DNA from 2 places in the Pseudoalteromonas sp. PAB 2.2 genome. Region 2 is predicted to be linked to the other one. Evidence: predicted binding sites of a transcription regulator. Region 2 holds the regulator's gene; the other holds the start of a gene.

Region 1 (6,557 bases), on a different contig from region 2:
GGTTTAGCTTTCATGGCTGTAGCTTGTACAACGAGTTTTTGGTGGTTGCTTATGGCGCTCAGAGGTTATCGTCGCAATATTGATGTAAGCGGTTGGGCGCGCCAAGTGTTTGCTTTTTCGATAGTAAATATTACGGTTTTGAGCATAGCGATGGCTTTAGATTACCACTCAGTAGCTCCTCAGCTACTGGTTTTAACTTAGAAAAAAGTTGCTAACATATCCCAATGTTACAGTAGCAAAGGCCCGGTTTTTTCTCCACCGGGCCTTTTTTCGTTTCGTTAGTTAAAAAACGAGTTAGACCAATTTTTTAACTAATCCCTCACTATCATTCCGAGTAATTACAAGTGGTATCACTAAAACTGTGCAGCTTGCTCAACCACAATGCCATGACGAGCGGCAAGACGACGATGATCTTTATCATAGCCACCACCAATGACCGTTGCGACAGGCACATTATGTTCAAGGCAGCGTTTAAGTACTAAATGGTCGCGTTGTTCAATGCCTTGCCAGCTTATATCAAGTTTTCCTAAGCCATCTTGCTGCCATACATCAACACCTGCATCGTAAAGTACTAAATCTGGATTAAGGGTTTTTAGTAAGTAACTTAGCGTATCATCAACGATGCCAACGTACTCTTTATCGCTAACACCCGGGTTTAAGCCAATATCGAGATCACTGGCTGATTTGCGAAATGGAAAGTTTTTCTCACAATGAATCGAGCACGTATACGCATAGGGTTGATGGGTGAGCATGGCTGCAGTGCCATCGCCTTGGTGAACATCTAAGTCAAAAATCAGCACATTGGTCACTTCGCCACTCTTTATCAGTGTTTCACTGGTGAACGCTAAATCGTTTACCATGCAATAACCCGAACCAAAATCATAATGGGCATGATGAGTGCCGCCAGCTAAGTGGCAGGCAAGCCCATGTTTTAAAGCGAGGCGAGCGGTTTGTAAGGTGCCAAGTGGGGCTGTGAATGTTCGTGCCATCAATTGTTCAGACCAAGGTAAACCAATTCGGCGCATGGCTTTTTCATCCAAGCGGTTATGCCACAGGTCATTAATGTAGTCATCGCAATGCACCAGCTCTAGTGGTGCGGGGCTGCCTAATATCGGCTGTACTAAATTATCACTGATCAGGCCAAGGCTTTGAACATGGTCATATAAATAAGCAAATTTACTCATTACAAAGCGATGGTTAGGATCGAAGCTAAAGGAATAATTAGGGTGATACACCAAGGGTAAGTGGGGGTTTAAGTACATAACTCATTTAATAACGGGATTTGCTACAGCATAGCGAATTTATTCGCCGTTGTTTACTCTGGCATGTGAATTAAGTGTGCTAACTCACGATGTAATAGGCCTTCATCGCCTAAGTTCAGCTCAATCAGGCGCTTCAAATGACTGATACTGTCGATATCAATATGTTCGCAAATAAGTCCAGCATGCTGCTGTTCTACATGGCACAACTCGACTTGCATTTTAATCTCTACAGTTGAGTCGGGTAGGGTAAACGATAAAACGGCTTTACTGTGGATAGGAACTAAAAATGAATCGCTTTTGGTTATAAGCGCACCATGCAAGGATAAATCAAGCAGTTGACATTGATACTTATACTCATCAATACAAAGCGTTGCAGGGCAAGAAAATAATACCCGAGAAAACTGTCTACGCTCATTCATGGTGTGATCCCCAAGTCATTGTCGTTTCATAAACTTAATTCGCTAAAATCAGTATAGTTCAATATGCAAGGTGTGAGTGAAACGATTGCTGGTAAACCTTATCGGCCACAAAAAAGCCCCAAGAAGGGGCTTTTGAATAAGACGGTATATTAACCAATCTTTTTATATTTAATACGCTTAGGCTGTGCGGCTTCTGCGCCTAAGGTTTTCTTCAACCACTCTTCGTATTCTGTGTAGTTACCATCGAAGAAGTTAATTTGGCCTTCGTCACGGTAATCAAGAATATGTGTAGCGATACGGTCAAGGAACCAACGGTCATGCGAGATACACATTACACAGCCTGGGAACTCTAGAATTGCGTTCTCAAGTGCACGAAGTGTTTCAACATCAAGATCGTTAGTCGGCTCATCCAGTAGTAATACGTTACCACCCGCTTTTAATAGTTTTGCAAGGTGTAAACGGTTGCGCTCACCGCCTGATAAGTCTTTAACGAATTTTTGTTGGTCGTTACCTTTGAAGTTAAAGCGACCAACATAGGCGCGGCTTTGGAATTCAAAGTTACCAATTTTTAATACGTCTTGACCGTTAGAGATCTCTTGGAAAACGGTGTTGCTTTCATCCATGTCGCCACGGAACTGATCAACGGTAGCAAGCTCAACAGTTTCACCCACAAGGATTTCACCACTGTCTGGCTTTTCTTCACCGCTTAACATTTTGAATAAGGTTGATTTACCCGCACCATTGGCACCGATAATACCTACGATTGCACCTTTTGGCATAGCAAAGTTTAAGTCGTCGATTAAAACACGATCGCCAAAGCTCTTCTTAAGACCTTTTACTTCAATAACTTGGTCGCCTAAGCGTGGACCCGGTGGAATGAATAGCTCATTCGTTTCGTTACGTTTTTGGTAATCGTTCTGTTGTAGCTCAGAGAACTGTGCCATACGCGCTTTAGACTTAGCTTGACGGCCTTTCGGGTTTGAACGAACCCATTCAAGTTCTTGTGCAATTGATTTTTGACGAGCTTTTTCAGATTTTTGTTCTTGTTGTAAACGTAAATCTTTTTGCTCAAGCCATGATGAGTAGTTACCTTCCCACGGAATACCTTCACCACGGTCAAGTTCTAAAATCCACCCAGCAACGTTATCTAAGAAGTAACGGTCGTGGGTTACAGCGACCACAGTACCTTCGTAGTCGTGTAAGAAACGCTCTAACCATGCCACAGACTCTGCGTCTAAGTGGTTGGTTGGTTCGTCAAGAATCAGCATGTCTGGTTTTTCAAGCAGTAAACGACAGATGGCAACACGGCGACGCTCACCACCCGAAAGGTGTTCAATTTTAGCATCCCACGGTGGTAAACGAAGAGCATCTGCTGCGCGCTCTAATACGTTATCGATATTGTGACCGTCGTGTGCTTGGATAATTGCTTCAAGCTCGCCTTGCTCTTTTGCAAGTGCATCAAAGTCAGCATCTTCCATAGCATACTCGTTGTATACTTCATCAAGACGGTTTAGCGCATTTTTAACTTCGCTTACGGCTTCTTCAACGGTTTCGCGTACTGTTTTGTTTTCGTCTAAAACAGGCTCTTGCGGTAAGTAACCTATTTTTGTGCCAGGTTGTGGACGAGCTTCACCTTCAAAGTCTTGGTCAACACCTGCCATAATGCGAAGTAACGTCGATTTACCTGCGCCATTTAGACCAAGCACACCAATTTTTGCGCCCGGGAAAAAGTGTAAAGAGATATCTTTTAAGATAGTGCGCTTAGGCGGCACAACTTTAGAAACTCGACTCATCGAGAATATAAACTTATCTGGTAACACCATGAAAAGAGCCTTCAATTTATAAGAAAAATTAACAGCCACTATTGTATACCCAAACCACCTCAAAATACAGAATTCAGCGTTTATCAGGGGCTTAATATCATGGCACTGCTTTGCAAAAATAGCGCATGCATTTAAGGAGCATAAATGCAGAGTAAGCGCCTTATAAGCATTGCACAAAGGCTTAAAAGTCATTTTTACAGCGGTGTTGGCTTAAACACAGTAACAAGCCACTTTTTGAGATGCTTGCTCTTTCATCGTGATTAAACACAACCGTCATTCGTAGAGGCACTGCTTTTGGCAATTTAAGGGCCTGCGCATCAACGAAACTGGCTTCCTAAGAGATTGCTTTAGCACAAATAAAAAAATCATTTGGACATCTAAACATCTAGAGGTTGAAATTTCTAACTATCCGTTCATAATTAGCAGTCTAATAAGTATGCTCGGAGCCCACTATGCCCATTACAGTCAAAGATGAATTGCCCGCAATTGTAAAATTACGTCAAGAGAACGTATTTGTAATGCCTAAAAGTCGTGCGAAAACGCAAGAAATTCGTCCAATGCGTTTGGCCATCTTAAACTTAATGCCGAATAAAGTGGAAACCGAAGTGCAGTTTATTCGGTTGTTGGCTAATTCACCGTTGCAAGTGAATGTTGAGCTGCTGCGTTTAGACACCCACCGAAGTAGCAGTACCTCAGAGCAACACCTCGATACGTTTTATCGTTACTTTTCTGAAGTAAAAGACAATAACTACGATGCCATGATCATCACAGGCGCGCCGCTTGCACATTTAGAGTATGACGACGTTGCTTACTGGGATGAGCTAAAAGTGATTTTAGACTGGGCTGAGCACCACGTTACGTCAACATTATTTTCATGTTGGGCGGCTCACGCAGGGCTTTATCATCACTATGGTTTAAAACGAGAGTTAATGCCTAATAAGCTCAGTGGCGTGTTTACGCACAAAAGTTATTTTGAGCATGCCGCGTTAACGCGCGGTTTTGATGATACCTTTTTAGTTCCGCACTCGCGCTATGGCCACATTGATATTGAAAAAATTAACAGCTGTGATGATTTAGTAGTATTAGCAGGGTCTGAGCGTGTTGGGGCGTATTTAATTAAGAATAAATCAGGCAGCCAAGTATATATAACGGGCCATCCTGAGTATGATGCGCATACATTAAAAGGGGAATATTTACGCGACTGCGAAAAGTCAGACGATGCGCCAAAACCAGAAAACTATTTCCCTGACGATAACCCAGATAACGAACCGTCGAAAACATGGCAAAGTCACGCCTTTTTATTGTTTTCGAATTGGTTAAACTACTACGTGTACCAAACAACACCGTATGATATTAACCTAGTTAGCCAAGACGTAAGGACTAACAACTATGCCGAGTAATGCAGTGAATAAACGCGAACAATTAACCGAGGCGCTCAAGCAGCGAATTTTGATCCTCGATGGCGCGATGGGCACCATGATCCAAGAACATAAATTAGAAGAACAAGACTATCGCAGTGAGCGTTTTAAAGACTGGCATGTCCTTATTAAAGGCAATAATGATTTATTAAGCCTTACTCAGCCAAAGATTATTGCTGATATTCACCGCGCATACCTTAATGCAGGTGCCGACATTATCGAAACCAATACGTTTAATGCCACCACTATTTCGATGGAAGATTACGAGATGGCGAATTTAAGCCGTGAGATCAACCTAGAATCAGCCAAGCTTGCTCGCAGTGTCTGCGATGAATTTGAAGCAAAAGATCCAAGTAAACCTCGTTATGTGGCGGGGGTATTAGGGCCAACGTCAAAAACTTGTTCTATTTCGCCTGATGTCAATGACCCCGGTTATCGTAACATTAGCTTTGATAAGTTGGTGACAGCATACGTTGAATCAACCTTGGCACTGATGGAAGGGGGAGTTGATTTAATCTTAATCGAGACCATATTCGATACCTTAAATGCAAAAGCGGCCTCGTTCGCAGTAGAAGAAGCCTTTGAGCAAGCAGGACGCACGTTGCCTGTCATGATCTCAGGCACCATTACTGATGCCTCAGGGCGAACTTTATCGGGGCAAACGACCGAAGCTTTTTATAATTCGATTCGTCATATTAAGCCGTTATCTATTGGTCTTAACTGCGCACTGGGTCCGGATTTATTACGCCAATATGTCGAAGAGTTATCACGCGTTTGTGAAACTTTTACCTCGGTTCACCCTAATGCAGGTTTACCCAATGAGTTTGGTGAGTACGATTTAGAAGCACCTGAAATGGCAGAAGAAATAATCGATTGGGGCAAGTCAGGCTTTATTAATATTGTGGGTGGTTGCTGTGGTACAACCCCTGCACACATTAAAGCCTTTGCCAAAGGCCTTGCAGGAGTTAAGCCTCGTCCATTGCCTGAGCTTGAAGTGCGTATGCGCTTATCGGGCCTTGAAGCGTGTAACTTAAACTAAGGTAGCCGAAATGACACAACAAATAGCAGTATTTACTAACGTCGGCGAACGTACCAATGTGACCGGTTCAGCCATGTTCAAGCGATTGATCATGGAAGAAGATTACGAAACCGCCCTTAATGTTGCCCGTGAACAAGTCGAAAATGGTGCACAGATCATTGATATCAACATGGATGAAGCCATGTTGGATTCAAAAGCCGCGATGGTGAAGTTTCTGAACTTGATTGCCTCTGAGCCAGATATTTCTAAAGTACCGATCATGATCGACTCATCAAAATGGGAAGTCATTGAAGCCGGCTTAAAATGCATTCAAGGCAAGGCGATTGTAAACTCAATTTCACTGAAAGAAGGTGAAGAGCCCTTTATTCGTCAGGCAAAGTTAATTAAACGTTTTGGTGCTGCCGCAGTCGTCATGGCGTTTGACACCGACGGACAAGCAGAAACCGCGGATCGTAAATTTGAAATTTGTGAGCGGAGTTACCGTATTCTAGTGGACGAGATTGGTTTTCCACCGGAAGACATTATCTTCGATCCGAATATATTTGCAGTAGCAACCGGGATTGAAGAGCACGACAACTATGCTGTTGAATTTATTG
Region 2 (6,557 bases):
CTAATAAAAAAGCGCCCATTGGGCGCTTTTTGCTTAGCTATTTAAACTAAGATCAGCAAAATTATTTTAAGTTATTCACTAACCAGTAAAGGTCTGAATGAACTCCCGCAGCAGTCACTTCTTTTCCTGCACCAGGGCCTTGAATGACGAGCGCGTTGTCTGTGTACCACTGCGAATTAATCACAAAAATATTATCACCCGGCTTTAAGCTAGCTAATACATCATCGTGTGCAACATTCACTAAGCCAACGGCTGCTTTCGCTTTACCATCAACGAGCGTAATTGCACCGGTGTAGCGAACAACTTTATTTTCGGCCTGTGCAATGGCAGCCTTTTCTTCGATGAATGCATCAAGCAAATGCCTGTTCGCAAGGAAGTCTTGCCAACTTCCTGTTGCCAGTTCTTCAGGCATCAATGGCGTTAATGCAATGTCATCAAGCTCTAAATCTAACCCTAAATCGCGGGCTAAAATAAGTAACTTGCGCTGCATATCTCGGCCAGATAAATCTTCACGCGGGTCAGGTTCGGTGTAGCCCATTTGCTGCGCTTGTAGCACAAGTTCAGTAAACGGAACGTTACCATCATAGCAACTGCACAACCACGACAGCGTCCCCGAAAAAACCCCTTCTATACGATGAATACTATCACCACTATTTTGTAAGTCTGCCAATGCAAAGTTAATTGGTAAGCCGGCCCCTACACTGGTGTTATAACGCCACAACAAATTACGCTCAGCTAAATTAGAGCGCAATGTTTGATACCAATCATTTGCCGCTGTGCCTGCATATTTATTGGCACTAATTAAATGACAATTAAGCTCAACGAGTGCTGGGTATAATTGGCTAAACGCTTCACTGGCGGTGATATCAATCACCACTTTGTGTTCGTAATCAAGTTCGCTAATACGTGTTAGCAGTGTTTCTTTATCGTAGTGTTGGGCTTCACTTTGCCACTGCGCTTGCCACGTTTCTGTGTTCAAGCCACTGGCACTAAATAGCATTTGCTTTGAGCGTAATAATGCCACGACTTTAATCTGATAATGAGCTGATAACCTAACAAACTGAGCCTGTAACTGTGATAGAAAGACTTCACCAACATTACCCAGCCCCGCCACGATAATAGCCAGTTCTTGACCCTTGTTGACCAATTTATCATGCAACAGGGTCAGTACATCGCTGTCTATAGCTTGATCGTTTAGTAGCAGCACATACTGTTGATCTTGTTGTACAAAACGCGGATGAATACTTTGCTCTTTAAGGAGCGAAATTGCTTGTTCAGCTAACTGGCTCACATCGCTACTTGGTGCCACAACCGCGCAGCCGCTTAAATTAGATTCAACAATATTAGCCCGCCCAGCAAGGTGACTCACCACTTGATGAGTACTGTGCCCTGGTACCAGCAAATAGGTATCACCTTCTTTCACAAAATGATGCAAACTGTGCTGAATTAGCTGACTCAGCTCCCCCACTTCACCTGTGCTTAGCGTATCAACACGCAGTAAATCGATATTATCTAAGGTCGTAATAAAACGCTTCGCCTTGCTATACCCTTCTTTTACAACCTCAGTTGGGCTGGCATCACAATCAAAGCTACTTCTTACAACAAGTTTAATATCGCTGTCTTTAAGCGGTGATAAGGTTTTTGCATGTAAAACAGGGTTACCTAAGCGAGCCAATAAATTAGCTTGCTCTCGGCACACTTTTGCGTATTTAACGGCGTTTTTCACCTTACGAGGGTCTGTACTGAATACACCTTGGGTATCAGTCCAAATAGACACTTGCTTGGCAAAGGTATAGCTTGCTAACAAGGTCGCACTGTAGTCACTGCCATTACGACCCAGTGTTACCGTCTTACCCTGACAATCTGCAGCGATAAAGCCTGTCACCACATTGATCTTTACTTTACTGATCGCATCGGTGCATTGCTGTTGATTCTTTTGATGCAATAGTTGGCCATCATTTAATGTAAATAACTGCCGTGCATCCACATCCTGTGCTGCCACACCCAGCTGATTTAGATAGCCCGCTAATAAACGCGCAGACCATACTTCTCCATGTGCTAGCAACACGGCTTCTTGTAGTTGCTGTTTAGCAATAAGTATATTTAATAGCGCCAGCTCATCTTTTAATTGTGCCAATGCCTGCTGCTTGTTTTTTGCTACTAACAGCTGCTCTATTAAGGCGCGCTGATTATTATCAATCAGCAATAAAATATCACTAACCGCTTGGTTATCTTGCTGTTGATAACTTTGCCAAAGTTTTACCAAGGTGTCGGTTGTTTTGCCCGATGCAGACACCACCACACAATCACCTTGCTGCGTATTTGCTAAAACAATATTTGCCACAGCATGATAACGCTCTGCAGAGCTTAAGCTTGAGCCACCAAATTTATGAACAATATTTACCATTTTTCTACCACAATGCCGTATGTGCTGGCGTTAACTTAAAAGTGCTGCTTTGTTGCGTATTGGCTTGCGTGTGCGTTTGCTTCGCGTTGCTCTGAGTGGCTTGCTGCCCCTGACCTGGTTTAACTAAATTGAAAACACGGTCTAAATCGGCAATTAAATCTTTTACATCCTCAATGCCAACAGAGATACGAATTAACGTATCACCCACCCCTGCTTCTAAGCGAGCTTTTGCCTCCATTCCAGCATGAGTCATGGTCGCAGGGTGACAAATTAAACTCTCAACGCCCCCCAATGATTCGGCTAAGCTAAACTCTTTAAGGCCTGTTAGAAAAGCCGCAGCATCATTAATGTCGCCTTTAATATCAAAACTCACCATGCCACCAAAACCGCGTTGCTGTGCTTTAGCGAGCGCATGCTGAGGATGAGAAGCGAGACCGGGATAATATACTTGGCTCACAAACGGTGAATCTTCTAAATATTCTGCAATTGCAAACGCATTCTCTTGGTGCTGTTTTAAACGCACATTTAAAGTGCGTAAACCACGCAGAGTAAGATAACTATCAAACGGTGCACCCGTAATACCAATATTATTTGCCCACCAAGCCAGTTCATCACCCAACTCTTGCGTTGCTGCAATAACAGCACCGCCAACCACATCAGAGTGACCGTTAATGTATTTAGTCGTTGAATGCACGACTATATCAACACCAAACTCAATCGGGTTTTGCAAGGCCGGCGATAAAAACGTGTTATCAGCCGCAACAAGTGCACCGCATTGTTTAGCAATGGCGGTAATCGCTTTAATATCTGTTAGGCGTAAAATGGGGTTACTGGGTGTTTCAATCCAGATCAGTTTAGGTTTTATCGCTAAGATTTCTTGGTGATTTTCAGCTTTTGTTAAATCAAGCACTTTTAGTTTCAGTAAACCGCGCTTCTCTAATGAGGTAAATAAACGATAGCTACCGCCGTAACAGTCATGTGGAATAACCAAGGTATCATCGCTATTCAAAAGCTGTGTCGTTAAGTGAACAGCCGCCATGCCTGTCGCAGTGATAATGCCTTTAGCTCCGCCCTCTAGTTCAGCGAGTGTTTCGGCTAAAATATCACGGTTAGGGTTACCACTGCGGCCATAGTCATATTGGCGCTTAGTATCAAAATCAGCGAACGAATAGGTGGTTGATAAGTAAATTGGTGGAACGACTGCACCGTGGTGTTTATCGGCTTCAATGCCATGACGAACAGCAATCGTCGCTTTATTTTTTTCACTCATTTCATCACCTACTTAGAATTGGATGTTTAGACGTCTAAAAGGTTAGATGATCAAATATGAGAAGTCAAAGCATTTATCGCCATTACATAGAAGTTTATACATTTACACGACTAGATGGCTAAATAACTAGTATTTGACTATCTTTTTTAAAGCGATAGAATTTCCGCATCTTGCGCTGTGGATAAGGCGTAAACAACTGACAACCGAGGCAACGAAACAACTTATGGCTAAATGGAACGGTGAATACATTCACCCATATGCAGAACACGGTAAAAAATCAGAGCAAGTAAAAAAAATTACCGTATCAATTCCGCTGAACGTATTAAAAGTATTAACTGATGAGCGCACGCGTCGTCAGATTAATAATCTTCGTCATGCTACTAACAGTGAGCTACTGTGCGAAGCCTTTTTACACGCTTTTACAGGTCAACCATTACCGAATGATGACGACCTTCGAAAAGATAACCCTGAAAAAGTACCTGAAGAAGTAAAAAGAATTATGCAAGAAATGGGGTTAGATATCCCCGTACTTGATTCAGAGTAAATATTTCGGCCACCGGATCGTAGCCGATTTCTCAGACATAAAAAACTCAGCCTTGGCTGAGTTTTTTATTTGCAGTTAGTAATACCCACCCGCTTAATCAAACGAATAGGTACCTAATTATTTAACGCATGTAGTTTTCTGGCATGTCAATTTGCGCCACACCAGACTCAACGGCTGCTTCTGCAACAGCACGTGCAATACGTGGTAATAAGCGTGGGTCCATTGGTTTTGGAATAATGTACTCAGCACCAAACTCAAGTGAATCAACACCCGACGCCTTAAGCACTTCGTTAGGCACAGGCTCTTTCGCAATACTACGAATAGCATGCACCGCTGCGATTTTCATTTCATCATTGATTGATGTCGCACGCACATCAAGCGCACCGCGGAAAATGAATGGGAAACACAATACATTATTAACCTGATTAGGGTAATCTGAACGCCCTGTTGCCATAATTAAATCATTACGTGCACCGTGTGCAACAGCTGGCGCGATTTCTGGATCAGGGTTTGAACATGCAAAAACCACCGGCTTATCTGCCATCAGTTTTAAATCTTCAGCGGTTAATAAGTTAGGGCCAGATACACCAACAAATACATCAGCATCGGCTATTACATCTTGCAAAGTGCGCTTATCGGTATTGTTAGCAAATAGCAATTTATACTCGTTTAAGTCATCACGACGTGTATGGATCACGCCTTTGCGGTCAAGCATATAAATGTGCTCACGCAATGCACCACATTTAATAAGTAGTTCCATACATGCAACCGCTGCTGCACCGGCACCTAAACACACGATAATCGCGTCTTCGATATCTTTACCCTGTACTTCAAGCGCATTTAGCATGCCTGCTGCTGTTACGATTGCAGTACCATGTTGGTCATCGTGGAAAACAGGGATGCTACAACGCTCAATAAGCGCTTTTTCAATTTCGAAACACTCTGGCGCTTTAATATCTTCTAGGTTGATACCACCAAACGTATCGGCAATATTTGCAACAGTATTAATGAAGTCTTCTGTCGTGCGGTGTTTTACTTCGATATCTATCGAGTCTAAACCTGCAAAGCGTTTAAATAAAAGTGCTTTACCTTCCATCACAGGTTTTGATGCAAGCGGACCTAAATTGCCTAAGCCTAAAATTGCGGTACCGTTTGAAATAACCGCAACCATATTACCTTTGCCGGTGTATTTATAGGCATTTGCTGGATCGGCTGCTATCTCACGGACGGGCTCTGCGACACCTGGACTATATGCTAGAGCGAGATCATTAACCGTTTCTGCTGGTTTAGTTAGTTCTACACTAATTTTACCTGGAACGGGGTGAGCGTGGTAATGTAATGCTTGTTCACGAAAATCTGACATAACGCGATAGTATCCTGCAATAAGTTAAAAAGTGAGAGGGCTTGCATCTGTACGATACCTGTAATATATAAAAATTCCAAGTATTATCAGGTCTATCCTGTTATATGCTATATCGCTTAATTTTAAAGGATTTCCCAACAATTTCTGCACATAGTTTTAATTCACAACAGATAAAAATTCATCTATTTGTGGCCATTTAAGCACCTGTTTTTGTATTTTATAGGCACGAACACAGCAAATAAGCGAAACTTAGCAAAATAAGCAACTTTAACGAACTTAACAGCATTTATAGGTTAAGTTCATATAAATTGTTACTTTTTACAACTTTTGGAATCAATTATACAATTCAAAATATAGCGAAGGGATCACTATTTGTCTGCATTATTAGCGATATATTGGGCATAACAAGCAGAAATAGTTATGCACATAAAGCGTGTAGGCATGGGATATAAAAAAGAATGGTTCTGAATTTCAGGCATAAAAAAAGCACCCAAAGGGTGCTTCTTTCAACTAAACAGCAAATATTACTTCTTGCTGCTAAGTGCACCGAAGCGCTTGTTGAAACGATCAACACGGCCGCCAGTGTCTAAAATCTTTTGCTTACCAGTGTAAAACGGGTGACACTCAGAACATACGTCTAAGTGGATGTCTTTACATAAAGTAGAGCTAGTTTCGAATTTGTTACCACATGAACAAGTTGCAGTGATAGCTTCGTACTTAGGGTGAATACCTTCTTTCATAGGAACCTCTAGTTAAGGCCGCATCGCTCTCCAAACCCGAAGTCTGGCACCATACGTCGTTAATACAATTAATAGGTCGCGTATTTTATAGCTCAAGCAGCCTCTCGACAAGCTTTAAATTCATCTTTAGCTAAAAAAATAAACAAGTCATCAAACGTTCAGTATTTGTTGGTAGGTTTTTAGCACTAATTTTAGTACATTAGCAACACACGCTATTTTTTCTATTCTTAATT

The links. The regulator MetJ, encoded in region 2, represses methionine synthesis genes. The targets are predictions, from matches to a motif close to TAGACGTCTAGACGTCTA.
Region 1: metA (homoserine O-succinyltransferase) is a predicted target of MetJ. The motif match lies at 3,875-3,892, and genes of this name have one in related genera.

Annotation. Positions count from the first base shown of each region.
Region 1 covers NZ_LYPI01000022.1:64,365-70,921, forward strand. Annotated here, with positions in the region: gene cyoE (heme o synthase) at 1-201, shown strand, start outside; gene BWD47_RS18180 (histone deacetylase) at 354-1,262, opposite strand; gene BWD47_RS18185 (PilZ domain-containing protein) at 1,316-1,681, opposite strand; gene ettA (energy-dependent translational throttle protein EttA) at 1,831-3,504, opposite strand; gene metA (homoserine O-succinyltransferase) at 3,957-4,904, shown strand; gene BWD47_RS18200 (homocysteine S-methyltransferase family protein) at 4,894-5,961, shown strand; gene metH (methionine synthase) at 5,972-6,557, shown strand, end outside.
Region 2 covers NZ_LYPI01000011.1:112,933-119,489, reverse strand. Annotated here, with positions in the region: gene metL (bifunctional aspartate kinase/homoserine dehydrogenase II) at 62-2,407, opposite strand; gene metB (cystathionine gamma-synthase) at 2,412-3,677, opposite strand; gene metJ (met regulon transcriptional regulator MetJ) at 3,901-4,221, shown strand; gene BWD47_RS10530 (malic enzyme-like NAD(P)-binding protein) at 4,343-5,584, opposite strand; gene rpmE (50S ribosomal protein L31) at 6,109-6,324, opposite strand.